Regions from separate parts of the Leclercia adecarboxylata genome, predicted to be linked through region 2. Evidence: predicted binding sites of a transcription regulator. Region 2 holds the regulator's gene; the other holds the start of a gene.

Region 1 (15,416 bases), 180 kb from region 2:
TGAAAACGGCTTAAGGAGTCACAATGGAACAGGTTGTCATTGTCGATGCAATTCGCACCCCGATGGGCCGTTCGAAGGGCGGCGCATTTCGTCACGTGCGCGCGGAAGATCTCTCCGCACATTTAATGCGTAGCCTGCTGGCGCGCAACCCGGCGCTGGAGGCTACCGCGCTGGACGATATCTACTGGGGCTGCGTGCAGCAGACCCTGGAACAGGGCTTCAACATCGCCCGTAACGCCGCGCTGCTGGCGGAAATTCCGCACTCGGTACCGGCTGTTACCGTCAACCGCCTGTGCGGTTCGTCGATGCAGGCCCTGCACGATGCGGCACGCATGATCATGACCGGCGACGCGCAGGTGTGCATGATTGGCGGCGTAGAGCACATGGGCCACGTGCCGATGAGCCACGGCGTCGATTTCCATCCCGGCATGAGCCGCAACGTGGCAAAAGCCGCGGGCATGATGGGGCTGACGGCGGAGATGCTCTCCCGCCTGCACGGTATCAGTCGCGAAATGCAGGACAGCTTTGCCGCCCGCTCGCACGCCCGCGCCTGGGCCGCGACGCAGTCCGGCGCCTTCAAAAATGAAATTCTGCCAACCGGCGGTCACGACGCCGATGGCGTGCTCAAGCAGTTCTACTTCGACGAAGTGATCCGCCCGGAAACCACCGTCGAAGCGCTCTCGACGCTGAAACCGGCCTTTGATCCGGTGACCGGCACCGTGACGGCGGGCAGTTCTTCCGCTCTGTCCGATGGTGCAGCCGCTATGCTGGTAATGAGCGAAAGCCGCGCCCGCGAACTGGGGCTGACGCCGCGGGCGCGCATCCGCTCGATGGCGGTGGTCGGCTGCGATCCGTCAATTATGGGTTACGGCCCGGTACCGGCGTCGAAGCTGGCGCTGAAAAAAGCCGGGCTTACCACCAGCGATATCGACGTTTTCGAGATGAACGAAGCCTTCGCCGCGCAGATCCTGCCGTGCATTAAGGATCTGGGACTGATGGATCAGATCGACGAGAAGATTAACCTCAACGGCGGCGCCATCGCACTGGGTCACCCGCTGGGCTGTTCCGGGGCGCGTATCAGCACCACGCTTATCAACCTGATGGAACGAAAAGATGCCCAGTTTGGTCTGGCGACCATGTGTATCGGGTTGGGTCAGGGGATCGCGACGGTATTTGAGAGGGTGTAATCGAAGAATATTCCCCTAAATCATTCGCGTTGCATCGCGGCGGCAACTGCGCGAATCCCCGGGAACATAGTTAACTATGTGACCGGGGTGAGCAAAGGCAGCCAACAAAGAGGCAGCGTGAATGATGACGGGGAAAGGTTTAGTTGCCGTTTTCCCGCCTGTCAGGGGCGGGTTTTTTTCGTCTCAAATAAACGCAAACGCGTCGCCAAACAGACGATCTTCACGCGCGCCACGCTCGTTGCAGAACAGGTCGCGGGCAATTTTCGCCATCTCGAAACGACCGGCAATGTAGATATCGTGGTTTACCAGAGTGCCATGATCCTGCAGTACCGCCGTTAACACGGTGCCGCTGCGACCGCGCCAGCCCTCTTCAGGCTGCTCCACCACTGGCTCAACGCGCAGGTTAGGATGGGTCACGCTCAGCGCTTCCAGCTCGGAGAGATCGTAAAGGTGCTTCGACTCACGGCCACCCCAGTAGATGGTGATATCGCGGTCCGGGTTACGCGCCAGCGCCGTCAGCAGGATGGAGCGTGCGTAGGAGAAACCGGTGCCGCCGGCAATCAGGATCAGCGGACGCTCTTCATCATCGCGCAGCCAGGCTTCCCCGTGAGGGATATCAATCTCGATCTCGTTCTCTTTCAGAATGCGATCCATCACCGCCATCGCATACAGGTTGAGCTCTGACGCCCCAATGTGCAGCTCGATAAACTCTTGCTCGTCCGGCGTGGAGGCCATTGAGAAAGGACGCTTATCCCGCTCATCCATCACCACCATCAGATACTGGCCAGCGCGGAAGGAGAACGCCGATTCAGGTACTAAACGGACGCGATATACAGTGTCGGTGATAGCGTCTACCGAGGTCACTTTACAGCTTAAGGTTGTCATTCGCTCTCTCTGTCAGTCGGTAAGTCTATGAGGCTTAACGGTCGGAATCCGGCGTACCGTTATTCATTATGGCCAGTTCATCCCAGATCGCGTCAATTCGCGCAGTCACCTCAGGATCCTTTTTGATCGGTCGACCCCATTCACGTTGGGTTTCGCCGGGCCATTTATTGGTGGCATCCAGTCCCATTTTTGAGCCAAGACCGGAAACCGGCGAGGCAAAATCCAGGTAATCAATCGGCGTGTTTTCAACTAACACGGTATCGCGTGCCGGGTCCATACGGGTGGTGATGGCCCAGATAACGTCATTCCAGTCACGGGCATTGACGTCATCATCGCAAACGATCACAAACTTGGTATACATAAACTGGCGCAGGAAAGACCATACGCCCATCATCACCCGTTTTGCGTGACCCGCGTACTGCTTCTTAATAGTCACCACCGCCAGGCGATAAGAGCATCCTTCCGGAGGCAGATAAAAATCAACAATTTCCGGGAACTGCTTTTGCAAAATAGGCACAAACACTTCGTTGAGCGCCACGCCGAGTACGGCAGGTTCATCCGGCGGACGTCCGGTGTAGGTGGAGTGGTAAATTGCATCTTCCCGCTGGGTAATGTGCGTCACGGTAAACACCGGGAAGTTGTCAATTTCATTGTAATAGCCGGTGTGGTCGCCATACGGCCCTTCCGGTGCCATCTCACCCGCCTCGATGTAGCCTTCGAGGACAATTTCGGCGCTGGCGGGCACTTCCAGATCGTTAGAAATGCACTTCACCACTTCGGTTTTGGTGCCGCGCAGTAACCCGGCAAAGGCGTATTCGGACAGCGTGTCCGGCACCGGCGTCACCGCGCCGAGGATGGTGGCCGGATCGGCACCCAGCGCTACGGATACCGGGAAGCGTTCGCCCGGATGCGCCGCACACCACTCCTGGAAATCAAGCGCGCCGCCGCGATGCGACAGCCAGCGCATGATAAGTTTGTTCTTGCCGATCAGCTGCTGACGGTAGATCCCGAGATTCTGGCGCTCTTTATGCGGACCGCGCGTCACGGTCAGACCCCAGGTGATCAGCGGGGCGGCGTCTTCGGGCCAGCACTGCATGATCGGAATACGCGTCAGATCGACCGCGTCGCCTTCCACAATTTTCTGCTGGCAGGGCGCGCCGCGCAGACGTTTGGTCGGCATGTTCAGCACCTGCTTAAACTGCGGCAGCTTATCAAAGAGATCGCGAAAACCTTTTGGCGGCTCAGGCTCTTTCAGAAAAGCCAGCAGCTTACCCACTTCACGCAACGCGCTGACATCCTCCTGGCCCATGCCCATCGCCACACGCTTTGGTGTGCCAAACAGGTTACAAAGCACCGGCATGGTGTAGCCTTTCGGGTTTTCAAACAGGAGCGCGGGCCCACCGGCACGGAGGGTGCGGTCGGCAATCTCTGTCATCTCCAGATAAGGATCGACAGGAAGGGTAATACGTTTGAGTTCGCCCTGCTTTTCCAGCAGTTCCAGGAAGTCGCGTAGATCGTTGTATTTCATGCAGTTAGTCAAGCTCTCTCTGTAAGCGTTTCATTATACGGCGTAAGACTGCGTGATGCTGTATTTTTGTTAAATTAGCGTGAAGATTCATGCCTTCTTCTGCGTACTGCCATTATAATCAGCTTAGCGATCCCGCCAGGGTTTTGATATGCTTGCCGGCATAACAAGCGGAAAAGAGTCATTATGCAGGCCTGGTATTTACTGTATTGCAAGCGCGGGCAACTTCAGCGTGCTCAGGAACATCTGGAACGCCAGGCGGTGAACTGCCTGACGCCCATGATCACGCTTGAAAAAATGGTCCGCGGTAGACGCACAACGGTCAGCGAGCCGCTGTTCCCGAACTATCTGTTTGTTGAATTCGACCCCGAAGTGATCCACACCACCACCATCAATGCGACGCGCGGTGTCAGCCACTTCGTGCGCTTTGGCGTGCATCCGGCTACGGTGCCCTCTTCCGTCATCCACCAGCTCTCGGTCTATAAACAGCCAGAAGACATTACCGATCCTGATACGCCCTTCTCCGGCGATGATGTGGTGATCACCGAAGGAGCGTTCGAAGGGCTGGTGGCGATTTTCGCTGAGCCGGACGGTGAAGCCCGCTCCATGCTGCTGCTGAACTTACTGAATAAAGAAGTGAAGCAGAGCGTGAAAAATACCAGCTTCCGCAAAGTTTAAAATTCAACGCCAAACAGACGACACACGTTGTCATCCGTCTGTGCAGCCAGCCACTGCGCATCCTCTGTGCGCCAGTGCGCAACCCGCTCAAGGATATGCCCTAAATACGCCGGTTCGTTGCGGCGTGATGCCGGTTTGGGGCTGAGATCGCGCGGCAGCAGGTACGGCGCATCGGTCTCAATCAGTAGACGATCGGCAGGAATAACCGGCAGCAGCTCGCGTAACTCCAGCCCGCGTCGTTCATCGCAGACCCATCCGGTTATCCCCAGATACAGACCGCGATCCAGACAGTCTGCCGCCTCCTGCCGCGTGCCGGTAAAACAGTGCAGCACCGCACCGGGCAGCTTATTCAGCCAGGGTTCCAGCAGCGCCAGAAAACGTTCATGGGCGTCGCGGCAGTGCATAAACACCGGCATCCCCAGCTCTGCTGCCAGCGCAAGCTGGGCGCTGAAGGCGTGTTCCTGCTCGGCGGGGGTCGAGAAGTTGCGATTAAAGTCGAGGCCACACTCGCCGATAGCCACCACTTCCGGCGAGGCGGCCAGTGCCCGCAGCCTGTCTGCGCTTTCGGCCGTCCATTGACTGCTGTCATGAGGATGGACGCCCGCCGTTGACCAGCAACGGTCGTAACGCTGCGCCAGCTGGTGCGCCTGCTCACTTTCATGCAGGTTGGTGCCCGTCAGCAGTAATCCGTTTACGCCTGCGGCGAAGGCCCGGGCGACGACCTCATCGCGATCCTGGGCAAACTGCGGGCTGGTCAGGTTCAGACCGATATCAAACATGCTCGCTCCCATATGACAACCGCCCTGGCGGGCGGTTGATATTACTCTTCTGACTCTTCCTCGTGATCTTCACGTCGCTTGCCGGTATAGAAGCGCGAGAAGAAGACACCCACCTCAAACAGGCAATACATCGGGATCGCCAGCAGGGTTTGCGAGAAAACATCCGGCGGCGTTAACAGCATGCCAACCACAAAGGCGCCCACCAGAATGTACGGGCGTTTTTTACGTAAATCTTCCGGGGTGGTGACCCCTACCCAGCAGAGCAGCACGATGGCAACCGGCACCTCAAACGCCACGCCAAACGCCATAAACAGCGCCATGACGAAGCTCAGATAGCTGGCGATATCGGTTGAAACCTGCACCCCTACCGGCGCGGTATTTGCCAGGAAGCCAAACGCCAGCGGGAAGACCACGAAGTAGGCAAAGGCCATGCCGATATAGAACAGCAGCGAGCTGGAGACCAGCAGCGGGATCACCAGACGGCGTTCATGCTTATACAGCGCCGGGGCGATAAAGGCCCAGACCTGATAAAGGATCACCGGCGCAGAGGCAATCAGCGATACCCAGAAGGTCAGCTTGATCGGCGTGAAGAACGGCGAGGCGACGTCGGTCGCAATCATGGTCGCGCCGAGCGGCATCTGCTTAATCAGCGGCGCAGAGACCACCTGATAGATGTCGTTGGCGAAATAGACCAGGCCTAAAAAAATGAGGCAAACCGCAATAATGCAGTTCATCAGGCGCTTACGCAGCTCGATCAGGTGCGTAATCAGCGGTTGAGTTTCATCTACTGCCATGTTTACGATTTATCACTCGACGAGGAGGACGGCTCAGCGGCGGGTGCAGGTTTCTTCTCTGCAGGCGCTGGCGTCGGTTCTTGTTTTTTGATCACCGGCTCTGAAGGCGTCTGTTCGGGCGCACTGGCCTGGTGTTCAGCAGTGGCAGGCGTCACGCCTTCGTGCTGCGCTTCGTTATCTTTGACCAGCGGATTGCGAATGGTATTGGCTTCATCACTCGATTTTTCCGGATCGTTGACGCTGTAGGAGCGCTTCATGGATTCCGCCGCTTCGCGCAGTTCGTCCATAGAGGCTTTGAGTTCCGGCGTCAGGTTATCCATGCTCGCCTTCTCTACTTTTTTCAGGCTATCCTGAAACTCCTGCAGCTTAAGCTCCTGCGCCAGCTCATTCTGAACCGTTGTCGCCAGCGATCGTAGCGCGCGCACCCAGCCTGCAATTGTTTTGACTGCCACCGGCAGACGCTGAGGCCCCAGAACGATGAGGCCAATCACGAATACCAGCAGCAGTTCGCTAAAACCGATATCAAACACGTATTACACCTGCTCGTTATCGTGGCGTTTAGCATTTTCCTTTTTGACATCGTCTTGTTTATCGGCGATGGATTTAGCAGTGAAATCCGCATCCTGGCTGGATTTATCCTGCTTCTCGTCATCATCTTTGATCGCTTTCTTGAAGCCTTTAATGGACGCGCCCAGATCGGAACCGATAGAGCCAAGCTTTTTGGTACCGAACAGCAGCACGACGATGACGGCAATGATCACTAATTGCCAGATACTGATACCACCCATACATCTTCCTCAGTTGTAGATGATAAATTAATCAGGCCGCATTATACGTTATGCGGCCCTGCGATAGCGATGCAATTCAGCGCGTTTTACGCCATCCCGCCAGCCAGACCACCACGCCGCCGGCCATCAGCCAGGCGGGCATTAACTCCCAGTCAGGGCGGTTTATCAGCAACAGCGTGCCGCTTAACAGCAGCGTGGCGCCAATGCCAAACAGATACCGGGACTGGCCCTGACGCACATGGTTGGTTTGCAGTTCGCGAGCAATTTTATCCACGCTGTGTTCCAGGTTCTTGCTCTGACGCAAACTGTCATACACCAGTTCCGGCAATTCTGGCATTTTTTCAATCCAGAACGGCGCTTTCTCTTTCAGGGAGCGGAACAGGGCAGGCAGACCCACCTGGTCTTTGATCCATGACTCAAGGAAAGGTTTTGCCGTTTTCCATAAGTCTAACTGAGGATAGAGTTGTCTCCCCACCCCTTCAACGTAAAGTAGTGTTTTCTGAAGTAAAACTAACTGCGGCTGCACTTCCATATTAAAGCGGCGGGCGGTGTTGAACAGGTTCAGCAGCACATGGCCAAACGAGATCTCAGCCAGCGGCTTCTCGAAGATCGGCTCGCACACCGTACGAATGGCGAACTCAAACTCTTCAACGTTGGTATCCGGCGGAACCCAGCCGGAGTCGACGTGCAGTTCGGCCACTTTGCGGTAATCGCGGTTAAAGAAGGCGATAAAGTTCTCCGCCAGGTAGCGCTTATCTTCTTTGTTCAGCGAGCCGACGATACCGCAGTCGATGCCAATGTATTGCGGATCTTCAGGATGTTCGTAGCTGACGAAGATATTGCCCGGGTGCATGTCGGCATGGAAGAAGCTGTCGCGGAACACCTGGGTGAAGAAGACCTGCACGCCACGCTCAGCGAGTAATTTCATGTTGGTGCCCTGCTTTTCCAGGGTCGCGACATCAGAGACCGGGATCCCGTAGATGCGCTCCATCACCATCATGTCCTGGCTGCAGTAGTCGGAATAGACTTCCGGCACGTACAGCATCGGGCTGTTTTCAAAGTTACGGCGCAGTTGAATGGCGTTTGCCGATTCACGCAGCAGGTTCAGCTCATCAATCAGCGTCTTTTCATATTCGCGCACCACTTCCAACGGGCGCAGGCGGCGGCCATCCGGCAGCAGGCGCGGCACCCAGCGGGCCAGACGGTAGATAAGCTTCATGTCGGCCCTGATGATTGGCAGAATGTCAGGGCGGATCACCTTGATGACCACCTCTTTGCCATTCTCTTTCAGCCGTGCGGTATGAACCTGGGCAATGGAGGCCGAGGCCAGCGGTTGAATGTCAAAATCATCAAACCAGCTCTCTACCGGGATATCGCCCATCGCTTTTTCGATCTGCTGCTTTGCCAGCCGACCGTCGAACGGGGCAACTTTGTCCTGCAGCAGGGCCAGCTGATCGGCAATCAGGGGTGGGAAGAGATCGCGGCGGGTCGAGAGCATCTGGCCGAACTTGATCCACACCGGACCCAGCTCCTGCAGCGCCAGACGCAGCCGTTCACCAAGCAGCTTGTCTTTATGACGATTTGGCATCCAGAAAAGCGTTTGCCGCCAGAGGCGCAGCGGCAACGTGATGCGCATTCGAGGGATCAACTCATCGAGCCCGTAGCTCAAAAAGGTGCGGATGATAAAATAGAGGCGCCGAATTTCACCTGGCGTCATTTGCCCTCCAGCTTTTCAAGCCGTTTTGTCAGTGCGTCAACCGAACGCTCAACCGCGGCGGTTTCTTCTGCAAACCATGCCGCTTCCAGCGGCCCGGGCGCCATGCGCCACTCTTCGGTAAGCACTTCCGCAGCATAGCGCTGCTGACGCTGAAAACCTTTCTTCAGAAAAGAGGCGCCGCCGCGCAGCACTTTACCGATCCCCTCTGCGGCAATATCGCCCGTCCAGGGGGCCAGCAGCTCGGCCGGATCGAATTCCGCCAGATCGGCCAGCGCAACGAAGTTCTGCACCACCTGAATGTCGCCTTCGACCTCCAGCTCACCGCTGCGGATCAGAGCAGTGAGCTGCTGGCGATCGCGCAGTTTAGGCAGCGTGCTCATATGGGTGATAACGGAGCAGTCCGCCTCGCCTTCCCACTCGCCCAGCACGTCGAGTTGGCGCTCGCTGAAAACCAGCACCAGAGGGGTCGAAAACTCTTTTACCACCACCCGCAGCACCTTGCCGTTCAGCCGCTGACGCGCCGTTTTCAGCGCAGGTGAGCGATACAGAAAAGTATTGAGTACGTTCTCAACGCCCGCTGTGATCAAGGGTTTAAACGGCATTCGCCACCTCCACTCAGAACTTGTAACCGCGATGCAGCGCCACAACGCCCGCCGTCATGTTGAAGTAATTAACATTGTCGAAGCCTGCGTCCTGCATCATGGCTTTCAGGGTGTCCTGGTTGGGGTGCATACGGATAGATTCGGCCAGGTAGCGATAGCTGTCGGCGTCGTTAGCCACCACTTCGCCAATGCGCGGCAGAATGTGGAACGAATAGGCGTCGTACGCTTTGCTCAGCGGCTCAATAATCGGTTTGGAGAACTCCAGCACCAGCAGACGTCCACCCGGTTTCAGGACACGGTACATGGAACGCAGCGCTTTCTCTTTATCGGTGACGTTACGCAGACCGAACGAGATGGTGATGCAGTCAAAGGTGTTATCCGGGAAAGGCAGCGCCTCGGCGTTAGCCTGGACATATTCAACGTTGCCGACCACGCCGATATTGCGCAGTTTTTCACGACCCATTTTCAGCATGGAGTCGTTGATGTCAGCCAGCACAACGCGGCCGGTTTCACCCACCAGACGCGAGAATTTCGCCGTCAGGTCGCCGGTACCGCCCGCCAGATCCAGCACGGTTTGCTCACGACGTACGCCGCTACAGTCAATAGTGAAGCGCTTCCACAAGCGATGAATGCCAAATGACATCAGGTCATTCATTACATCGTACTTCGCCGCCACGGAATGGAATACGTGGGCCACCATGTCAGCTTTCTGCGCTTTAGCGACAGTCTGAAAGCCAAAGTGCGTTGTGTCTTGTGAATCTTCAACCATCTCAGAGCCTGCTTATCAGTCAAATGTACGAGAAGTGTAACAGATTGGGCGCATTTGCCCTACGATTCAACCTCCCCGGGAATAACGCTCCAGGGGGTCTGCCGGTGCGTGAGCATCCGCTAAGGTGTTGTTTGTCTTTTGAACAGCCCCGTCACTGCGCAGCCGGTACTCTTCATCCTGCGCGGTGGCCTGTTCGACCAATTCCGGATTAATCTCGCGTTTAACTTCCACGCCAAGGCTGCGGAAGGATTCGGCCTGTGCCAGCAGGTTTCCGCGCCCGGACGCCAGCTTTTTCATCGCCTGGCGATAGTTCTCCTGGGCGCGATCCAGGCTCTGTCCGACCGAAGACATATCATCGACGAACAGGCGCATTTTGTCGTACAGGCGGCTGGCGCGATCGGCAATCTGCTGGGCATTGCGGCTCTGGTGCTCGTAGCGCCAGAGGTTGGCGATGGTGCGCAGCGCCACCAGCAGCGTGGTCGGGCTCACCAGCATAATGTTGTTTTTCAGCGCCTCGGAGATCAGCTCCGGCTGACGGTCCAGCGCCAGTAAGAAGGCCGGCTCAACCGGGATAAACATCAGCACGTAGTCCAGCGAACGCAGTCCGGGAAGCTGCTGATAATCTTTGCGTCCCAGCAGACGGATATGGTTACGCACCGAGGCAATATGCTCCTGCAGCGCCGCCTCGCGGGTGTAGTCGTCCTCGGCGTTGAAGTAGCGCTCATAGGCCACCAGCGTCATTTTGGCGTCGATGACCACGTCTTTTTCCTGCGGCAGACGGACGATGACGTCGGGCTGCATTCGCGCGCGATTCTCCGTTTCAATGCTGACCTGGGTCTGGTATTCATGCCCTTCACGCAGACCGGAGGCTTCCAGCACGCGAGTCAGCACCACTTCCCCCCAGTTGCCCTGGGTTTTATTGTCGCCTTTCAGCGCTTTGGTGAGGTTGATTGCCTCCTGCGCCATCTGGGCATTCAGCTGCTGGAGATTGCGGATCTCATGGGCCAGAGTGTGCCGCTCCCGCGCCTCCTGGCCAAAGCTGTCCTGCACCTGGCGACGAAAACCGTCCAGCTGTTCACGCAGAGGCGTCAGCAGGCCGTTCAGGCTCTGGCGGTTTTGTTCATCGACACGGCGATTGCTCTGCTCAAAGATGCGGTTCGCCAGGTTTTCGAACTGCTCGCTCAGGCGCTGTTCGCTGTTGATCATCTGGCGGATTTTGTCTTCCGCATGCAGCTGGGTCGATTCCAGGCGGGTGGTGACTTCGCGCAGGTCGGCTTCCAGCGAGGTGTTGATATCCCGCAGATTGCGCAGTTCGTTATTGAGCAGCTCGCACTCGTCGCGCCAGTGCCCGCTTTGGGCAATGTTCTGTCGCAATGCGCTGAGATCGGCCACCATCTCTTCACGTTCGGCCAGCTGATCGGCTTTTTGCTGCGCATGCTGGTAGCTGGCGAACAGCCAGCCCACGCCGACGCTAACCAGCGCAATAACGGCATAAAAAAGGACAGAGATATCCACGACGCCCCCTGCATCAAGGTATGACCCGCACAAAATAGAATTGTGCTGTATAAACGTCCAGTTTGAAAAGAGTTTTCTGCGAGGCGTTACGCAAAGAAAAAGGCCGAACGGGTCGGCCTTTAGCGTAGAAAAGGGGAGAATTACAGCAGGCGGCGGGCCGCTTCCACCACGATTTTCACCGCGTGGCTTTCGGTCTGCTTCATGGTCTCGGCGTTCGGGATCTCTTGCTGAGTCCGGTTAACAATGACACCTGCAACCATACCGGCACGCAGACCCTGGCTTGCGCACATGGTCAGCAGCGTGGCGGATTCCATTTCATAGTTCATCACGCCCATGGACTGCCACTCTTCCATCGAGCCTTTGAAGCGGCTAACCACGCGACCGGAGAAGGTGTCGTAGCGCTCCTGGCCCGGGTAGAAGGTGTCAGACGAGGCGGTTACGCCCACGTGGGTGGTTGCGCCAACGGATTTCGCCGCTTCCACCAGCGCGGTGGTGCACTCGAAATCGGCCACTGCCGGGAACTCCATCGGCGCAAAGTGCAGGCTTGCGCCATCCAGACGAACGGACGCCGTGGTGACCAGCACGTCGCCAACATTGATATGCGGCTGGATTGCGCCGGTGGTACCGATACGCAGGAAAGTACGGATGCCCAGCTGCGCCAGCTCTTCAACGGCGATAGAGGTAGACGGACCGCCGATACCGGTTGAACAGACGATCACCGGTTTTCCGTCCAGCTCTGCGCGCCAGGTGGTGAATTCACGATGAGATGCCAGCTTAACCGGCTTATCCATCAGCGCGGCGATCTTTTCCACACGCTCTGGATCGCCAGGGACGATAGCGAGCGTAGCCCCTTGTAAATCGTTTTTAGTGAGGCCGAGATGAAAAACATCAGACTTAGACATAGAAAACTCCTCTGTGGGTCAGTTTGTCAGCAGAAGCAAAGCGGTACTTTACCGAAGCAAACAGCTTATTTTCGTGACAGACATCACCGGGAATGAAATTGATTGCAGTTAATTACCACAAAAATGTGACTAACATCACATTAACAAGTTATATCGATCACGCTTGCACAAAAGATAGCCTGTTTCGGGCACTGTGGATTGATAACCTGCGGACTATATTTACCTTTGCGCTAATTGGTACGGAGAATGCCATGACTGGAAAAACTGGATTTGCACCTGCTGCTGACCTACAAACGTCAACCGTAGTCACCACCGCCGGCGATGCGATTTCCGCCGGAGAGACCTCCATTCCGACTCAGGGCGACAATATGCCCGCTTATCATGCCCGGCCAAAAGAGGCGGAAGGGCCGCTGCCGATCGTCATTGTGATTCAGGAAATTTTCGGCGTGCATGAACATATTCGCGACCTCTGCCGTCGTCTGGCGCTGGAAGGGTATCTGGCGGTCGCACCGGAGCTCTATTTCCGCCAGGGCGATCCGAACGAGTACAGCGACATCCCCACCCTGTTCAGCAACCTGGTGAGCAAAGTGCCGGACGCACAGGTGCTGGCGGATCTCGATCACGTCGCCAACTGGGCAGCGCGCAATGGCGGCGATCCCCATCGCCTGCTGGCGACCGGCTTCTGCTGGGGCGGGCGCATCAATTGGCTGTATGCCGCGCACAACCCGCAGCTGAAAGCGGCCGTGGCGTGGTATGGCAAGCTGGTCGGCGAGAAGACCCTGAATTCACCGAAGCATCCGGTTGATATTGCCACCGATTTAAACGCCCCCGTGCTTGGGCTCTATGGTGCCGAAGACACCGGCATTCCGCTGGATACCGTCGAGACGATGCGTCATGCCCTGCGGGCGGCAAACGCAACGGCGGAGATTGTGGTCTATCCGGGCGCGGGACACGCGTTTAATGCCGATTATCGTCCGAGCTATCACGAAGAGTCAGCGAAAGATGGCTGGCAGCGAATGCTGGCGTGGTTCCGCCAGTACGGCGGTAAAAAAAGTTAAGCGGCTCACATTTCAATACGCAAAGAGACGTGACCGTTTGACTTTTAATCACAATCCGGACGATATAAAAACCACAGGCGTGTAACTACGATCCGTAGGCAAGACCTGAACCCCCTCTCCGTTTTCGAGCGCAGAGGGGGTTCAGGTCTTTTTTTTTGCTCTGGAGACAGGGGCCAGAACATGAACCACTTGCAAACAGCGCTGGAAATCATCGCCCAGGTCGGCGGTGCTGAGAATATCGAACATATCGAACACTGCTCTACCCGCTTGCGGCTGAGCCTGTATGACAATAACAAGGTCAATGAGACGGCACTGGCAAAGGTCGACGGCGTCCTGGGCGTGCGGGTGAACGTGCAGTGTCAGGTGATTATCGGTCATGACGTGGTGCAGGTTTTTGAAGCGGTGCGCTCGCTGGTGGGGTCGCCTCAGTCCGCAGGCCAACACGCGGCGGCTAAAACCTCGCGTGGCGCGCAGATTGTCGATTTCGTCATCAGCGTTTTTCAGCCGCTGGTGCCTGCCATTGCCGGTGGCGGCGTGCTGAAGTCGCTACTGCTGTTGCTGGACGTCATGGGCTGGCTCAGCCGCGACAGTTCAACCTACAAGGTGCTGGATAACATCGGCTCTGCGCCACTCTACTTCCTGCCCATTCTGGTGGCGATCACCACGGCGATGAAGCTGAAGGTGAACGTGCTGGTTGCCGTCTCGGCGGTCTCCGTCATGGTGCTGCCGGCAATGACCAAACAGCTGGCAGACGGCACGGCGTTCATGTCGTTTGATCTGCGCAACGTGGCCTATGCATCGCAGGTCTTCCCCGCCATTCTGTGCGTACTCTTTTACGCCCAGACGGAGAAGCTATTTAACCGCTATTCCCCCGGCGCGCTGCGCATTTTCCTCTCGCCGATGCTCTCTCTTCTGGTGACGGTCCCGGTCACGCTGCTGATCCTGGGGCCGCTGGGTTATGAGTTAGGTGCTGGTCTGGCAACGGTGATTTTGTGGCTGTACGGCAAACTTGGCTTTGTGGCAACCGGGCTGCTGGCCGCCGCCCTGCCCTTTATGGTCGCCGCCGGGATGCACAAGCCGATGCTGCCGTACGCCGTGGCCTCCATGAGCCAGTTCGGGCGCGAGATGCTCTATCTGCCGGCCTCTCTGGCGCACAACATTGCCGAGTCCGGGGCCTGTCTGGCGATTGCGCTCAAAAGCAAAGATAAGGTGCTGAAATCCACCGCCTTCTCCGCCGGGATCTCCGCGCTGTTCGGCATTACCGAACCGGCACTCTATGGCGTCACTTTGCTGAATAAAAAAGCGCTCTACAGCGTGATCCTCGGCAGCATCGTGGGCGGGGCATTTATCGGCTGGATGGCGATTGAGGCCTTTGCGCTCGTCGGCCCTGGGCTTGCCAGCATCTCGATGTTTGTCTCGCCGGATAACGCCATGAATATCGTCTGGGCCTTCGCCGGGGCAGGGTTATCTTTTGCCGTGGCGTTTATCAGCGCTCTGCTGCTCTGGCGCGATAAAGCGCCTGAAAAAAGCGACGCGCTGAGTTTCACCCGTCCGGTCGAGGGGCAAATCATCCCGCTTGAGAAGGTTAACGATGACGTTTTCTCCCGCAAGATCATGGGCGATGGGATCGCCATTATCCCTTCTCAGGGGGTGCTGCGTGCCCCGGCGGATGGAACCATCGTGAACGTATTTGAAAGCGGCCATGCGCTGAGCCTGCTCACCGATGCGGGCGTCGAGCTGATTTTCCACATTGGTATCGACACCATCAGACTGCAGGGCGAAGGCTTTTCCCCACGGGTGGTGGAAGGCCAGCACGTGAAGAGCGGCGACACGCTCATTGAATTTTCTCTTGATACCATCACGGCCGCCGGGCTCGATCCGGTGGTGATGATGGTGGTCACTAACGGCGAACGCTTTTCGCTGACACCAGGTAATACCGACGATAAGAATCCAGACCCGCATATCATCATGACGCTTAAGGAGTCCGTGTAATGGAAAAATCCCTCCCGTTTCCGCAAGGTTTTTTATGGGGCGGCGCGATAGCCGCCAATCAGGCCGAAGGGGCATGGAATGTGGATGGCAAAGGGCCGTCCGTCGCTGACGCCATCACCTGGAAGCCCAACCTGTCCGTGAAGGATTACAGTGGCCATATGGCGCTGACGGACGAGAATATCCGCGACGCGTTTGAAGGTAAAAGCGACGCGCGCTATCCCAAAC
Region 2 (15,416 bases):
CCTGAGGCGTGGGCGCAGGCCAACCAGAGCGGGGCGATGGGGGATCTGAGCGCGTTGAACGCAATCTTCAGTAAAGTGGTAAGCGAAGCCCGGGAAACTGAGTAGAATAGGGCGGCCATTTTTTCGGGAGCCGCCATGATTCTGCTGATTGATAACTACGATTCCTTCACCTGGAACCTGTACCAGTATTTTTGCGAACTGGGGGCGGAGGTGGAGGTCCGGCGCAACGACGTGCTCTCTCTGGAGGATGTCGCGGCGCTCAATCCGCAGAAAATTGTGATCTCTCCCGGACCCTGCACGCCAGATGAGTCCGGCATTTCGCTGGCGGTGATCCGCCACTATGCCGGTAAATTGCCGATTCTGGGCGTCTGCCTCGGACATCAGGCTATCGCCCAGGTCTTTGGCGCCACCATCGTGCGGGCCGCCAAAGTGATGCACGGCAAAACCTCCCCGGTAACGCACACCGGCACGGGAGTGTTCCTTGGCCTGAATAACCCGCTTACCGTCACCCGCTACCACTCCCTGGTCATCGATCCGCCTACCTTACCCGACTGCTTTGAGGTCACCGCCTGGAGCGAAACGCAGGAGATCATGGGTATCCGCCACCGGGAATGGGATCTGGAGGGGGTGCAGTTCCACCCGGAAAGCATTCTCAGCGAGCAGGGCCACCAGCTGCTGGCTAATTTCCTCAATCGTTGATTTTTAGTTGCCATGAAGTGATTTTTTAAGCATATTTCGTGATTATATTTTCACTTCTGCTTTTTGCTTAAAAAAGGGTGGGGTTACATGGCAACTGAACAATCTGCAATTACGCGCGCGACATTCGATGAGGTGATTCTGCCAATTTATGCACCGGCTGAGTTTATCCCGGTGAAAGGGAAAGGTAGCCGCGTCTGGGATCAACAGGGCAAAGAGTACATTGATTTTGCGGGCGGCATTGCAGTGACGGCGTTAGGTCACTGTCACCCGGCGCTGGTCGAGGCGCTGAAAAGCCAGGGCGAAACCCTGTGGCACACCAGCAACGTCTTTACCAACGAACCCGCGCTACGTCTGGGTCGTAAAATCATCGACGCCACCTTTGCCGAACGCGTGCTGTTTATGAATTCCGGCACCGAAGCCAACGAAACGGCCTTTAAGCTGGCCCGGTATTACGCGTCCACCCGCCACAGCCCGTTTAAAAGCAAAATCATCGCTTTCCATAACGCGTTCCACGGTCGTTCGCTGTTTACCGTGACCGTGGGCGGTCAGCCAAAATATTCCGACGGCTTTGGCCCGAAACCGGCCGACATCATCCACGTGCCGTTTAACGATCTGCATGCGGTAAAAGCGGTGATGGACGATCACACCTGCGCGGTAGTTGTCGAGCCCATCCAGGGCGAAGGCGGCGTGATGGCGGCAACGCCAGAATTCCTGCAGGGACTGCGCGATCTGTGCGATCAGCACCAGGCGCTGCTGGTCTTTGATGAAGTGCAGAGCGGCATGGGGCGCACCGGAGATCTGTTTGCCTATATGCACTACGGCGTGACGCCGGACATCCTGACCAGCGCCAAGGCACTCGGCGGCGGTTTCCCGGTCAGCGCGGTGCTCACCACCCAGGATATCGCCTCGGCGTTCCACGTGGGCTCTCACGGCTCCACCTACGGCGGCAACCCGCTGGCGTGTGCGGTCGCAGGGGCGGCGTTCGATATCATCAATACCCCGGAAGTGCTGAGCGGCGTTAATACGAAGCGCGAGCAGTTCGTGAAGCATCTCCAGCAGATCGATGCCCAGTACGATGTCTTCAGCGATATCCGTGGCATGGGGCTGCTGATTGGCGCCGAGCTGAAGCCGCAGTACAAAGGCCGGGCGCGTGATTTCCTCTATGCCGCCGCCAGCGAAGGGGCGATGGTGCTCAACGCCGGACCGGACGTGATGCGCTTTGCGCCGTCGCTGCTGGTGGAAAGCGCGGATATCGACGAAGGGATGAACCGCTTTGCGAACGCGGTGAAGCGGGTGGTTCAGGCGTAGTTGTGTTGCCCGGCGGCGCTGCGCTTGCACGGGCCTACGGATTTGTAGGCCGGGTAAGCGCAGCGCCACCCGGCAATTAATACGGCGTGCGTTTCAGCCGCCGGATCAACCAGATACCGTGATGCGGGCGCTGGCGCCACGCCACCGACGAAATGGTGTGCATGGTGTTCAGATGCCCCAGAATACGCTGCAGATGCTGTTCCAGCGTGCTCATGGGGCCGTGCGTCAGGGTCTCTGGCGCTTCCAGAATATTACTGTCTCCGCTCTCCCCCGGCGCGTCATACTCCAGACGCTGCTGACAGCGCTGAAGCGCAATTTCACACGACTGCAAATACCGCTGCGCCAGATCGGGCGTCAGCATCGTATGTTCCCGCGCCAGCGTCGTCATCGCATTGATATGTTCGACGATAAACTGGCTGTGCGTCACCCACAGCCGCATATCCGCCAGATAGGCTGAATTGAAGCCCGGCTCCTGCATCGCCTGATTCAGGGAGTTGAACAGCGCGTTGTGCGCCTGGTTAACCTTCATGCGCTGCCACGCCAGCGGTGTGGGTTGCGGATCGTCGCTGAGGATCAGGCGGATGGCCTCCTGATCGGCCTCCAGCGCGTCGTGGGCGTTCTGGCGCAGCAGCCCGCTTTGCCATTGCGGCCACAGCCATACCATCCCGCCGAAAGCGATTAAACAGCCAATCAGGGTGTCGGCCAGTCGGGCGATAATAAACTGCTCCCCGTTCAGCGTGATCAGCTGAAGGGTGTACACGGCGGTCACCGTGAAGCCCACCGTCGCCCAGCCGTAGTTCTTACGAATGAACAGATAACTTACCAGGGTGACCATCAGCATCCCCGTCAGGGTGTAGCCTTCCGGAACGTGGAAGTGCAGGGTAACGCCGGCAATAACCAGCCCCGCCAGGGTACCGGCCGCCCGGTGGAGAATGCGTACCCGCGTGGCGCTGTAGCCGTTTTGCGTCACCAGCAGGACGGTCATTAAGATCCAGTAAGGCTTAGGCAGATGCAGCGCCACGCCCATCAGGCTGGCGATACTCAGCATCACGCTGATGCGGGCCGCATTGCGCAGGGCGGCAGATTTAAGCGACAGATAGCTTCTCAGGGCGGGGATCAGCGGCAGGCGCTTCTGCTTGTCCGCCATCAGATCGCGCGGATAGAGCGGACGCTGGGTGCGGAGCACGCGGGCAATCCGGCTGAAGTGCCATGCGCAGAACTGACCCACCGGGTTATCCGGGTGCTGGCGGGCGATTTTTTCCAGCGCGCCAAGCTGCTTGTCCATGTTGAAGCGGGTGGGATAGCGATGATAGAGAATGTCATCCGCCAGCACGCGCAGACGGGCGGCGACGGTCAGGGCGTTCCAGCGGATCACCGCTTCGGCGTGGCTGCGCTCCACCAGCGTTTGCACCTCCTTCGGATGATGCAGGCTGACGGAGATGTGCTCCTGCAGATCCAGACCCACCTGGAAGGTACGCAGCAGCCGCTTGTATTCATGATTTTTGTTCGCGGCAAGCATGTGCAACTGCTGATAACACTGGCTAATCAGGTCGACCACCTTCTGCTGGCGGGCCAGCAGCGGCGGTAACGATTTTTCAGGGTCGGTATGCTGGGTCAGCAGGGTGTATTTGGCTTCGCAGTAATCGGCCAGTTGGCGGTAGAGCACGCTCAGGGATTCACGCAACGGCTGCTCGCGCCACATCCAGAACCAGAACCAGTTGAACAGCCCGTACCACAGGGTGCCCAGCGCGTAGATGAGCAGCGGCGCCCAGATCGGCATATTTCCCGCCAGGCTCAGGGTAAAGATGGCGGCAATCAGCGAGGCGGGCAGCAGGCGGGCATGCAGGGCGCTGATCTCTGCCGTGACCCCTAACGTCATCGCCAGCACCGTCAGAATGAGGGGCAACGGTATATCGCGCGCCAGCAACAGCTGCACGGCCAGGCTACAGCCGGCAAACAGCGAGCCGCCAATAATCAGGCGTTTAAAAAAGCGTTTATGGGGCGTGTCGAGGCCAGCAATGTTGCAGCAGGCGGGGACGAGGGAGAACAGCAGACCGTATTGCAGATAACCGAGAACTAAACCCACAGCCACAGGGAGACACAACACCAGGGTTTGCCGCAGTGCGTAGTTAACTTCCGGGTGATAGATGAGCCTGCGCCACATGGGTGAGAGAGACAAAAACGGCGTGTCATCGTGCGATGCCACGCCGTCTGAGTGGAATTAACGTGTTCCGTAAACCACGATGGTTTTACCGTGGGCGGAAATCAGGTTCTGATCTTCCAGCATTTTCAGAATACGGCCCACCGTCTCACGAGAACATCCGACGATCTGACCAATTTCCTGACGGGTGATTTTAATTTGCATACCGTCCGGGTGGGTCATGGCGTCTGGCTGTTTCGCCAGGTTCAGCAGAGTCTGAGCGATACGGCCCGTCACGTCCAGGAAGGCGAGGTTGCCCACTTTCTCGGAAGTGACCTGCAGACGGCGAGCCATCTGCGAAGAGAGGCGCATCAGGATATCCGGGTTAACCTGGATCAGCTGGCGGAATTTCTTATAAGAGATCTCAGCCACTTCACACGCGGTTTTCGCACGGACCCAGGCGCTACGCTCCTGACCTTCTTCAAACAGGCCCAGTTCACCGATAAAGTCTCCCTGATTCAGGTAAGAGAGGATCATCTCTTTGCCTTCTTCATCTTTGATCAGCACTGCTACTGAGCCTTTGACGATGTAATACAACGTTTCCGCTTTTTCACCCTGGTGAATCAGCGTGCTCTTCGATGGGTACTTATGAATATGGCAATGAGACAAGAACCATTCGAGAGTCGGGTCTGTTTGCGGTTTGCCAAGCACCATGCGCTGTTATCCTCTGTTATAAGCTGTCTCCAGAGTCTGGCTGTGTACCTGTACTCTGGGGGTTGCAATCGAATTCTTCCCCCTGCCTGGGGAGCGGCTGTCACAATAATTAGCAGCCTGTAATGTGTGATGTCCTCTGCATACATGTGTAACGTCAATGTATTACTGTAGCATCTCGACTGTTTTAGCATAGGTTTTGCCGCGTGTCTCCTGGTGTCTCGCTTCAGCTTGATGCAGGTCGACTTCCGTTGCCAGAATTGTTACTGGCGCGTAATCTGACAGGAAAAATGCAATCCTGGAGTTAATAAAAATGCAAGCACGTGTGAAATGGGTTGAAGGGTTAACCTTTCTCGGTGAGTCTGCCTCGGGCCACCAGATACTGATGGATGGCAACTCCGGTGACAAAGCGCCAAGTCCGATGGAAGTGGTTCTGATGGCGGCGGGTGGATGCAGCGCAATCGACGTGGTATCGATTCTGCAAAAAGGCCGTCACGACGTGACTGACTGCGAAGTAAAGCTGACCTCAGAACGCCGGGATGAAGCGCCGCGCCTGTTTACCCATATCAATCTTCACTTCGTGGTGACCGGCAAAGAGCTGAAAGACGCTGCGGTCTCCCGCGCGGTGGATCTCTCTGCGGAGAAGTACTGCTCCGTGGCGCTGATGCTGGAAAAAGCGGTCAAAATTACCCATTCGTATGAAGTGATCGAGGCATAAGCTTGTGGGGCATCGTGCGGTCTGATGCCCTCACCCCGACCCTCTCCCACAGGGAGAGGGAGAACAGATTAAGCGATCTTCTTGCCTTCCATCAGCCGCTGCACCAGCGGCGTCATGATTAACTCCATCGCCAGCCCCATCTTGCCGCCCGGCACCACCAGCGTATTCATGTGCGAAATAAACGAGCCCTGCAGCATCGCCAGCAGCCAGGGGTAATCGATCTCGTCCAGATTGCGGAAATGGATCACCACAAAGCTCTCGTCCAGCGAAGGGATGGCTTTTGCCGCAAACGGGTTCGAGGTGTCCACGGTCGGGACGCGCTGAAAGTTAATATGGGTGCGGGAAAACTGCGGCGTGAGGAAGTTAATGTAATCCTCCATGGAGCGAACCACGGAATCCATCACCGCTTCACGGGAGTGGCCGCGCTCGCTGGTATCCCGCGTCAGCTTCTGGATCCACTCCAGGTTAACGATAGGCACCACGCCCACCAGCAGATCGACATGGCGCGCCACGTCGTGTTGCGGCGTGACGACCCCGCCGTGCAGACCTTCATAAAACAGCACGTCGGTGGGTTCCGGCAGCGGCTGCCAGGGAGTAAAGGTACCCGGCACCTGGTTCCACGGCACCGCTTCGTCATAGGTATGCAGGTATTTGCGCGACTGGCCGGTCCCGCTGCGTCCGTATTCCGCGAAGGTCTGCTCCAGCATGCCAAAGTCGTTGGCATCGGGGCCAAAGTAGCTGATATGTTTGCCGAGATCGCGCGCTTTGCGGATTGCCATATCCATCTCAGGACGGGTGTAGCGGTGAAAGCTGTCGCCCTCTACCTCTGCAGCACGCAGATGCAGTTGCGAGAAGATCTTACGGAAGGCGAGGCTGGTGGTGGTGGTGCCTGCACCACTCGACCCTGTAACGGCAATAACCGGATGTCTGGCGGACATAGCAACTCCCTGAGTGGAAAGAGTGTGCGATCAGTCGCGAAACTGACCACGGGGCATGATATTCACCGTCTCGTGCAGTTCGGACCACACCAGAACGGCCTCACCGCTTTTAAGCTGCTGTTTAACATCGGCGACTTTCATTTCAAGCGTGCGTTCATGTTCACCATAATCTGTGCCCTCACGCAATACAAAGCTTTCAATCAGATTATCCAGCGTTTCGGGAGCCAGATCCTGCCAGGGAATGATCATGTTTACTTTTCCAGATATGTGGTCAGCCAGTCCGGGATACGTGTCTCCAGCCACATCTGCGGTCGACGCAGCGTGCCGCCGATAAAGCCCACGTGTCCGCCATGTTCGGTTAGTTGATACTGCACGTTGGCCGGTAAATGGTCCGGCGCCGGGATCGAGTGATGATCCATAAAGGGATCGTCTTTCGCATGAATAATCAGCGTAGGCCGGGTGATTTGATTCAGCAACGGCATGGCGCTGCACTGGCGATAGTAGTCTATAGCATCGGCAAAACCGTGGATTTTCGCGGTGATCAGATCGTCAAATTCGCGCAGGCGACGCACCCGTTTCAACTGCTGAAGGCTGACAGGCAACGTGTCCGGGTAGGCCTTGAGCTTACGGGCGGCGTTGGCTTTCAGTAAGTTCAGCAGATAGCGCTGATAAACGCGGGAAAACCCCTTCTCCATATGATAGCTACACTGCTCAAGCATGAACGGCGCAGAGACAATGACCGCCGCGTCGAGCGGGACGTTATCACCCTCTTTTGCCAGCAGGCAGGCGAGCATATTGCCGCCCAGTGAATAGCCTACCGCCGCGGTGGGTGCCGGGCCGTGGGTCTGCACCAGCCAGTTCAGGAACCAGCGACCATCTTCGATCTCGCCGGAGTGGTAGATCCGTTTTTGCCGGTTCGGTTCGCCGCTGCAGCCGCGAAAATGCATCACCACGCCAAGCCAGCCGCGCTCTTTCGCGGCATGGATCAAACCGTGGGCATAAGGGCTGTGCAGGCTCCCCTCCAGACCATGAAACACCACCAGTCGCGGTTTATGCTGCGCCTGAGAGGGATCTTCACTCCAGGCGAGATCCACGAAGTCATCATCCGGCAGGTCGAGCCGCTGCCAGTGGGGCGTGAACTGTAACTTCCGGCGCAGCAGGCGCGGGAGCATGGTTTGCAGATGCGGGTTCGCCACGCCGCGCATGGGGACAAATGTCGCGCTCTCGTCGTGGGGAAAATTGAAATCAGATGGGATTGTTTGTGTCATAGGGATGCGAGCATGTCCTCAAGCTGCTCCTGCGCGTCGAGCCAGGCCATTTCACACTCTTCAAGGCTGGATTTGGTTTTTGCCTGAACCTGCAGACACTCTGTCAGTTCGGCTTTGCGGCTCTGGTCGTACAGACCGCTGTCACTGAGCTTCTCTTCCACCGTGACAAGCGTGGCGTTGAGCTTCTCCATCTCTTTTTCCAGACGGGTAATCTCTTTACGCAGCGGCTGGGTCTGGGTGCGCAGCTCTGCTTCGCGACGCTTCTGATCCTTACGGGCCTGGGCGCTGTTGACGTTCTCTTTAGCCCCTTCCACAGGCTGGCTTTCCTGCTTCTGAATGTCGCTCAGCCACTGCTGATAATCCTCCAGATCGCCATCGAACGGCTCGACTTTGCCGTCATGCACCAGATAGAGATCGTCGGTGGTGGAGCGCAGCAGGTGACGGTCGTGCGAAACGACCACCAGCGCGCCTTCGAATTCGATTAACGCTTCGGTCAGCGCCTGACGCATGTCGAGATCGAGGTGGTTAGTCGGTTCATCGAGCAGGAGCAGGTTAGGGCGCTGCCAGACGATCAGCGCCAGCACCAGACGGGCTTTTTCACCGCCGGAGAAGCGTTCGGTATTCTCGCTGACTTTATCGCCCTGGAAACCGAAGCCGCCCAGATAATCACGCAGCTTCTGCTCCAGCTCCTGCGGGGCCAGACGCGCCAGGTGCTGCAGCGGTGATTCATCAGCGCGTAAAAATTCCAGCTGATGCTGGGCGAAGTAGCCGAGCTTAATACCCTTCGCCAGACCGATGTCGCCACGCACAGGCGCAAGCTCACCTGCCAGCAGCTTAATCAGCGTCGATTTACCGGCGCCATTGCGCCCGAGCAGACCGATACGGGAACCCGGCACCAGGTTGAGCTTGATAGAATCCAGGATAATGCGATCGCCATAGCCGGCGCTGACCTTTTCCATTTTCAGCAGCGGGTTGGGCAGGCTTTCCGGAGCCCGGAAGTTAAAGTGGAACGGGTTATCGACGTGCGCCGGGGCAATCATCTCCATGCGTTCCAGCATCTTAATGCGGCTCTGAGCCTGTTTAGCTTTTGACGCCTTCGCCTTGAAGCGATCGACAAAGCTCTGCAGGTGCGCCACGCGCTGCTGCTGGCTTTCGTACATCGCCTGTTGCTGGGAGAGACGGACCGCACGCTGACGCTCAAACGAGCTGTAGTTGCCGGTGTACTCGAACATGGTTTCCTGTTCGATATGAATAATTTTGTACACTACCGGATCGAGGAAGTCGCGATCGTGGGAGATCAGGATCAGCGTGCCCTGATAGCTCTTCAGCCACTTTTCCAGCCAGATGACCGCATCCAGATCGAGGTGGTTAGTCGGTTCATCAAGCAGCAGCAGGTCAGAGCGGCAGATCAGCGCCTGGGCCAGGTTAAGGCGCATGCGCCAGCCACCGGAGAAATCACTTACCGGACGCTCCAACTGCTCGTTGCTGAACCCCAGACCGTGCAGCAGGCTGGCGGCGCGGGAGCGGATGGTCCAGGCATCAATGGCGTCGAGTTTGCCGTGTACGGTGGCGATCGCATGACCGTCGTTACGTTCGTTGGCGGCGTGCAGTTCGGCTTCGAGCTTGCGGTACTCCCGGTCGCCGTCGATAACATAGTCCATCGCCGGGACGCTCAGGGCAGGCGTCTCCTGGTTTACCCAGGCCAGCTGCCAGTTGCCAGGGTAGGTGAAGTTACCGCCGTCGGCAGTGATTTCGTTTTTCAGCAATGACAGTAACGTGGATTTACCACAGCCGTTTTTGCCCACCAGGCCCACTTTCTGGCCCGGGTTGATGGTGGCTGTAGCGTTGTCCAGCAGGACACGTACGCCGCGACGAATTTGTAATGAGGAGAAAACAATCATAGAGCGCCGTATGTTCCGACTATGTTAAGTTGTCATTATAATCAGGTTAAATGTGCCGCCACGCGCCGCGTGGGTGTGCCATGGTAGCCCAAAATAACAGTGATGACGACCCGGGAGAGGAATGATGTCCCAGACAGCAAAAGTGCTGCTGCTGTATGCCCATCCGGAGTCTCAGGACTCGGTCGCCAACCGGGTTTTGCTACAACCGGCATTACAGCTCAGTAATGTGACGGTGCACGATCTTTACGCGCACTACCCCGATTTTTTTATCGATATCCCTCGTGAACAGGAGCTGCTGCGCCAGCACGACGTTATCGTGTTCCAGCATCCTCTCTATACCTACAGCTGCCCGGCGCTGCTGAAGGAGTGGCTGGATCGCGTGCTGAGCCGCGGGTTTTCCAGTGGCCCGGGAGGAAACCAGCTGGCGGGAAAGTACTGGCGGAACGTCATTACCACCGGCGAGCCGGAGAGTGCTTACCGCCACGATGGGCTTAACCGCTATTCAATGAACGATATTTTACGCCCGTTCGAGCTGACGGCGGCCATGTGCCGCATGCACTGGCTGAGCCCAATCGTCGTTTACTGGGCTCGTCGGCAGCCTCAGGACGAGCTCGCCAGCCATGCAAGAGCGTACGGCGACTGGCTGGCAGCGCCAACGCTGACGGGAGGCCACTGATGGAAGGCTCGGATCTTTTGCTGGCAGGGGTGTTGTTCCTGCTCGCCGCGGTGGTGGCGGTGCCGCTGGCGTCGCGTCTGGGGATTGGCGCGGTGCTCGGGTATCTGCTGGCGGGCATTGCCATCGGACCGTGGGGGCTGGGGTTCATCAGCGACGTCGACGAAATCCTGCACTTCTCCGAGCTGGGCGTCGTCTTTCTGATGTTTATCATCGGCCTCGAGCTGAACCCGGCGAAGCTCTGGCAGCTGCGGCGCTCTATCTTCGGCGTTGGCGCCGCGCAGGTGTTGTGCAGCGCGGTGATCCTCGGCGGACTCCTGATGCTGACCCAGTTCTCATGGCAGGCCGCGGTGGTCGGCGGGATTGGTCTGGCGATGTCCTCCACGGCGATGGCGTTACAGCTGATGCGCGATAAGGGCATGAACCGCAGCGAGGCGGGACAGCTGGGCTTCTCGATCCTGCTGTTCCAGGATCTGGCGGTGATCCCGGCGCTGGCCCTGGTTCCGCTGCTGGCGGGGTCGGGAGATGAACATTTCGACTGGATGAAGATCGGCATGAAGGTGCTGGCCTTTGCCGGCATGCTGGTGGGCGGGCGCTATCTGCTCCGTCCGGTGTTCCGCTTTATTGCGGCGTCCGGAGTGCGGGAAGTGTTTACCGCCGCGACGCTGCTGCTGGTGCTGGGCTCGGCGCTGTTTATGGACGCGCTGGGGCTGTCGATGGCGCTGGGCACCTTCATTGCGGGGGTGCTGCTGGCGGAGAGTGAGTACCGGCACGAACTGGAAATTGCCATCGATCCCTTTAAAGGGCTGCTGTTAGGGCTGTTCTTTATCTCTGTCGGCATGGCGCTGAATCTTGGCGTGCTCTACACCCATATCCTGTGGGTCGTGATGAGTGTTGTCGTGCTGGTGGCGGTCAAAATGCTGGTGCTCTACGTGCTGGCGCGGGTTTACGGTTTGCGTCAGACGGAGCGGGCACAGCTTGCCGGGGTGCTGAGCCAGGGGGGAGAGTTTGCTTTTGTGCTCTTCTCCACAGCATCATCCCAGAGATTGTTCCAGCATGATCAGATGGCCTTGCTGCTGGTGACCGTTACGCTGTCGATGATGACTACCCCGCTGTTGATGAAGCTTATCGATAAGCAGTTATCCCGCCGCATCAATGCCCCGGAAGATGAGCATGAAGCCCCGTGGGTGGAAGATGATAAACCCCAGGTTATTGTAGTGGGCTTCGGACGTTTTGGGCAGGTCATCGGGCGTTTGCTGATGGCGAATAAAAAGCGCGTGACGGTGCTGGAGCGCGACATCAGCGCGGTCAACCTGATGCGCAAATACGGTTACAAGGTCTATTACGGTGACGCCACTCAGGTCGAACTGCTGCGCTCCGCAGGGGCAGAGGCGGCAGAGTCGATCGTCATCACCTGTAACGATCCTGAAGACACCATGAAGCTGGTGGAGATCTGCCAGCAGCATTTTCCGCATCTGCATATTCTTGCCCGTGCGCGAGGACGTGTTGAGGCACACGAGCTGCTCCAGGCCGGGGTAAAGTATTTTACCCGCGAGACCTTCTCCAGTGCGCTGGAGCTGGGGCGTAAAACATTAGTGACGCTGGGGATGCATCCGCATCAGGCCCAGCGCGCGCAGTTACATTTTCGTCGTCTGGATATGCGCATGCTGCGCGAACTGATGCCGGTGCATACCGATACGGTGCAGATCTCTCGCGTACGGGAGGCGCGTCGTGAGCTGGAAGAGATTTTCCAGCGAGAGATGCAGCAGGAGCGTCGGCAGCTGGATGGCTGGGATGAGTTTGAATAACGAGGTAGAGAATGGCGGTACGTAAACGTTTTATCGCCGGCGCGAAATGCCCGGCCTGTCAGGCTCAGGATTCACTGGCCATGTGGCGTGAGAACAATATCGATATTGTTGAGTGTGTTAAGTGCGGGCACCAGATGCGTGAGGCCGATAAAGAGGCGCGCGAGCACGTTCGCAAAGAAGAACAAGTGATCGGCATTTTTCATCCGGACTAGCGATATGTCCCGAGTTTTTTTAAGCTAAAGGGTACACGGGTGCAGAATTCGGCTACAATCTGCGCCAGCAATTTTCCCACGCTCAGGAGATATCATGAAAGTAGCAAAAGACCTGGTGGTCAGCCTGGCCTATCAGGTACGTACAGAAGACGGTGTGTTGGTTGATGAGTCTCCGGTGAGTGCGCCGCTGGACTACCTGCACGGTCACGGTTCCCTGATTTCCGGTCTGGAAAACGCGTTGAACGGTCATGAAGTTGGCGACAAATTTGACGTAGAAGTTGCGTCTAACGATGCTTACGGTCAGTACGATGAAAACCTGGTGCAGCGTGTTCCTAAAGACGTCTTCATGGGCGTTGACGAGCTGCAGGTTGGCATGCGTTTCCTGGCTGAAACTGACCAGGGTCCGGTTCCAGTAGAAATCACTGAAGTTGAAGACGACCACGTTGTGGTTGACGGCAACCACATGCTGGCTGGCCAGAACCTGAAGTTCAACGTTGAAGTGGTTGCCATCCGCGAAGCCACTGAAGAAGAGCTGGCTCACGGCCACGTTCACGGTGCGCACGGTCATGACCACGATCACGGTCACGACGGCTGCTGCGGCGGTCACGGCCACGATCACGACCATGGTCACGACCACGGTAAAGGCGGTTGCGGCGGTAACGGCGGCTGCGGTTGCCACTAATCGTTACGCCTTAAGCGCAAAAAAGCGGGATATTCCCGCTTTTTTTACGTCTTAATAGTGGGGCGGCGGCGTCTCTTCTGACTGCGACGCGATGTGCGAGGCCTGCGACGCTTTCACTTTTTCGGTTAACAGACGCAGCAGATCCCGCAGCTTGGCCATTTCCAGTTCGTGTGCGGTGACGGTCTGATTCAGCTCATCGATGGTGATCTCCTGAAAAGCCAGACGGCTTTCAAGCTCAGCCAGACGCGCTTCCATTTCTGTATTCTGCATGATTCACCTCGTTTGTCTCTTTAACCCCGACCGGGGCTGGCGGCGGCGAATATTACCCGAGATTATCCCCGCGCGCAGTAAACATCCCATTGCTGCGAAACTAATTTAAACAAAAATAGTCTGAAATGTGGTGCTAATCAGGGGTGTCTACCTGTAGATTTGTTCCTCAACGTTTTATAGTACGCTACTCATTTACGCTTAACACGGGGTGAGAGTCCCCGGCCCTGGAGAAATGGATGAAATCACTGTTTAAAGTAACGCTGCTGGCGACCACGATGGCTGTCGCTCTGCATGCGCCGCTGACTTTCGCTGCTGATACTGCTGCGAAACCTGCTGCGACTGCTGACAGCAATGCGGCGTTCAAAAATGACGACCAGAAATCAGCCTACGCATTGGGCGCATCTCTGGGCCGTTACATGGAAAACTCTCTGAAAGAGCAGGAAAAACTGGGCATCAAACTGGACCAGGCTCAGCTGATCGCGGGCGTTCAGGATGCGTTTGCGGACAAGAGCAAACTGTCTGACCAGGAAATCGAGCAGACTCTGCAGGCTTTCGAAGCGCGCGTGAAAGGCGCAGCGCAGGAGAAGATGGAGAAAGACGCGTCTGAGAACGAAACGAAAGGCAAAACCTACCGTGACGCTTTCGCTAAAGAGAAAGGCGCGAAAACCTCTCCTACTGGCCTGGTCTACAAAGTAGAGAAAGAAGGTACCGGCGACGCACCGAAGGACAGCGATACCGTTGTTGTTAACTACAAAGGTACGCTGACCGACGGTAAAGAGTTCGATAACTCTTACACCCGTGGTGAGCCGCTCTCCTTCCGTCTGGATGGGGTTATTCCTGGCTGGACTGAAGGCCTGAAGAACATCAAGAAAGGCGGTAAAATCAAGCTGGTCATCCCACCTGATCTGGCTTATGGCAAAACTGGCGTCCCGGGTATCCCGGCTAACTCCACGCTGGTATTCGACGTAGAGCTGCTGGACATCAAGCCAGCGCCGAAAGCGGATGCTAAGCCTGACGCGAAGCCAGAAGCGCCGGCAGAAGCCACCAAGAAGTAAACCGGTAAAAACCGCCGCCCCTGAAGCGGCGGTTTTTTTATTGTGGTGTAGATATAATTAACACTGGAAGCGCTACCTACGCTGTATTAATTTAATTGCCCGTGTAAATAATGAGCCTGCCCTGAAAACCTACCGACAGGCTCCTGAAAAGGAGTGTTTTTTTCATGACCAGGTCGCTTTTAACCAACGAAACCAGCGAACTTGATTTGCTGGATCAACGTCCTTTCGATCAGACCGATTTCGATATTCTGAAATCCTACGAAGCGGTAGTGGACGGGTTAGCGATGCTCATTGGGTCCCACTGCGAAATCGTTTTGCACTCCCTGCAAGATCTGAAATGTTCTGCCATCCGCATTGCCAATGGTGAGCATACTGGCCGTAAAATTGGCTCGCCGATCACCGACCTTGCACTGCGTATGCTGCACGACATGACCGGCGCGGACAGCAGCGTCTCCAAATGCTATTTCACCCGCGCGAAGAGCGGCGTTCTCATGAAGTCCGTGACCATCGCCATCCGCAACCGTGATCATCGCGTGATTGGCTTACTGTGCATCAACATGAACCTTGATGTGCCGTTCTCCCAGATCATGAGCACGTTTATTCCGCCAGAAACGCCGGATGTCGGATCCTCTGTCAACTTTGCCTCTTCCGTTGAAGATCTCGTCACCCAGACGCTGGAATTCACCATCGAAGAAGTTAATGCCGATCGCAATGTCTCTAACAATGCCAAGAATCGTCAGATCGTGCTTAACCTCTATGAAAAAGGCATCTTCGATATTAAAGACGCTATTAACCAGGTGGCCGATCGTCTCAATATCTCCAAGCACACGGTCTATCTCTACATCCGTCAGTTCAAAAGCGGCGATTTCCTGGGGCAAGAGAAGTAATGCGTTTTGCACTCATGGTGACAGGCCCGGCGTACGGTACACAGCAGGCCAGCAGCGCGTTGCAGTTTGCCCGCGCACTGCTGGCGGCCGGTCATGAGCTTGTCAGCGTCTTTTTTTATCGGGAAGGCGTATATAACGCTAACCAG

What was found. Region 2 encodes CRP, which controls carbon source genes, mostly activating them, when cyclic AMP is high. Its sites were predicted from a motif close to ATGTGANNNNNNTCACAT; they were not measured.
Region 1: the regulator CRP is predicted to act here: its motif matches at 12,265-12,282, upstream of udp (uridine phosphorylase).

The regions. Positions count from the first base shown of each region.
Region 1 is NZ_CP040889.1:1,823,028-1,838,443, forward strand. It holds gene fadB (fatty acid oxidation complex subunit alpha FadB) at 1-14, shown strand, start outside; gene fadA (acetyl-CoA C-acyltransferase FadA) at 24-1,187, shown strand; gene fre (NAD(P)H-flavin reductase) at 1,371-2,072, opposite strand; gene ubiD (4-hydroxy-3-polyprenylbenzoate decarboxylase) at 2,107-3,600, opposite strand; gene rfaH (transcription/translation regulatory transformer protein RfaH) at 3,784-4,275, shown strand; gene tatD (3'-5' ssDNA/RNA exonuclease TatD) at 4,272-5,054, opposite strand; gene tatC (Sec-independent protein translocase subunit TatC) at 5,096-5,848, opposite strand; gene tatB (Sec-independent protein translocase protein TatB) at 5,851-6,378, opposite strand; gene tatA (Sec-independent protein translocase subunit TatA) at 6,382-6,636, opposite strand; gene ubiB (ubiquinone biosynthesis regulatory protein kinase UbiB) at 6,713-8,353, opposite strand; gene ubiJ (ubiquinone biosynthesis protein UbiJ) at 8,350-8,955, opposite strand; gene ubiE (bifunctional demethylmenaquinone methyltransferase/2-methoxy-6-polyprenyl-1,4-benzoquinol methylase UbiE) at 8,969-9,724, opposite strand; gene rmuC (DNA recombination protein RmuC) at 9,791-11,239, opposite strand; gene udp (uridine phosphorylase) at 11,380-12,141, opposite strand; gene FHN83_RS10585 (dienelactone hydrolase family protein) at 12,393-13,199, shown strand; gene FHN83_RS10590 (beta-glucoside-specific PTS transporter subunit IIABC) at 13,380-15,191, shown strand; gene FHN83_RS10595 (glycoside hydrolase family 1 protein) at 15,191-15,416, shown strand, end outside.
Region 2 is NZ_CP040889.1:1,639,801-1,655,216, reverse strand. It holds gene FHN83_RS09740 (putative adenosine monophosphate-protein transferase Fic) at 1-105, shown strand, start outside; gene pabA (aminodeoxychorismate synthase component 2) at 136-699, shown strand; gene argD (bifunctional acetylornithine/succinyldiaminopimelate transaminase) at 787-2,007, shown strand; gene FHN83_RS09725 (YccS/YhfK family putative transporter) at 2,084-4,171, opposite strand; gene crp (cAMP-activated global transcriptional regulator CRP) at 4,229-4,861, opposite strand; gene FHN83_RS09715 (OsmC family protein) at 5,172-5,576, shown strand; gene FHN83_RS09710 (phosphoribulokinase) at 5,645-6,514, opposite strand; gene FHN83_RS09705 (YheU family protein) at 6,545-6,763, opposite strand; gene FHN83_RS09700 (hydrolase) at 6,766-7,782, opposite strand; gene FHN83_RS09695 (ABC transporter ATP-binding protein) at 7,779-9,683, opposite strand; gene kefG (glutathione-regulated potassium-efflux system ancillary protein KefG) at 9,808-10,359, shown strand; gene kefB (glutathione-regulated potassium-efflux system protein KefB) at 10,359-12,164, shown strand; gene FHN83_RS09680 (YheV family putative zinc ribbon protein) at 12,176-12,376, shown strand; gene slyD (peptidylprolyl isomerase) at 12,471-13,058, shown strand; gene FHN83_RS09670 (protein SlyX) at 13,110-13,328, opposite strand; gene fkpA (FKBP-type peptidyl-prolyl cis-trans isomerase) at 13,565-14,383, shown strand; gene FHN83_RS09660 (helix-turn-helix transcriptional regulator) at 14,548-15,270, shown strand; gene tusD (sulfurtransferase complex subunit TusD) at 15,270-15,416, shown strand, end outside.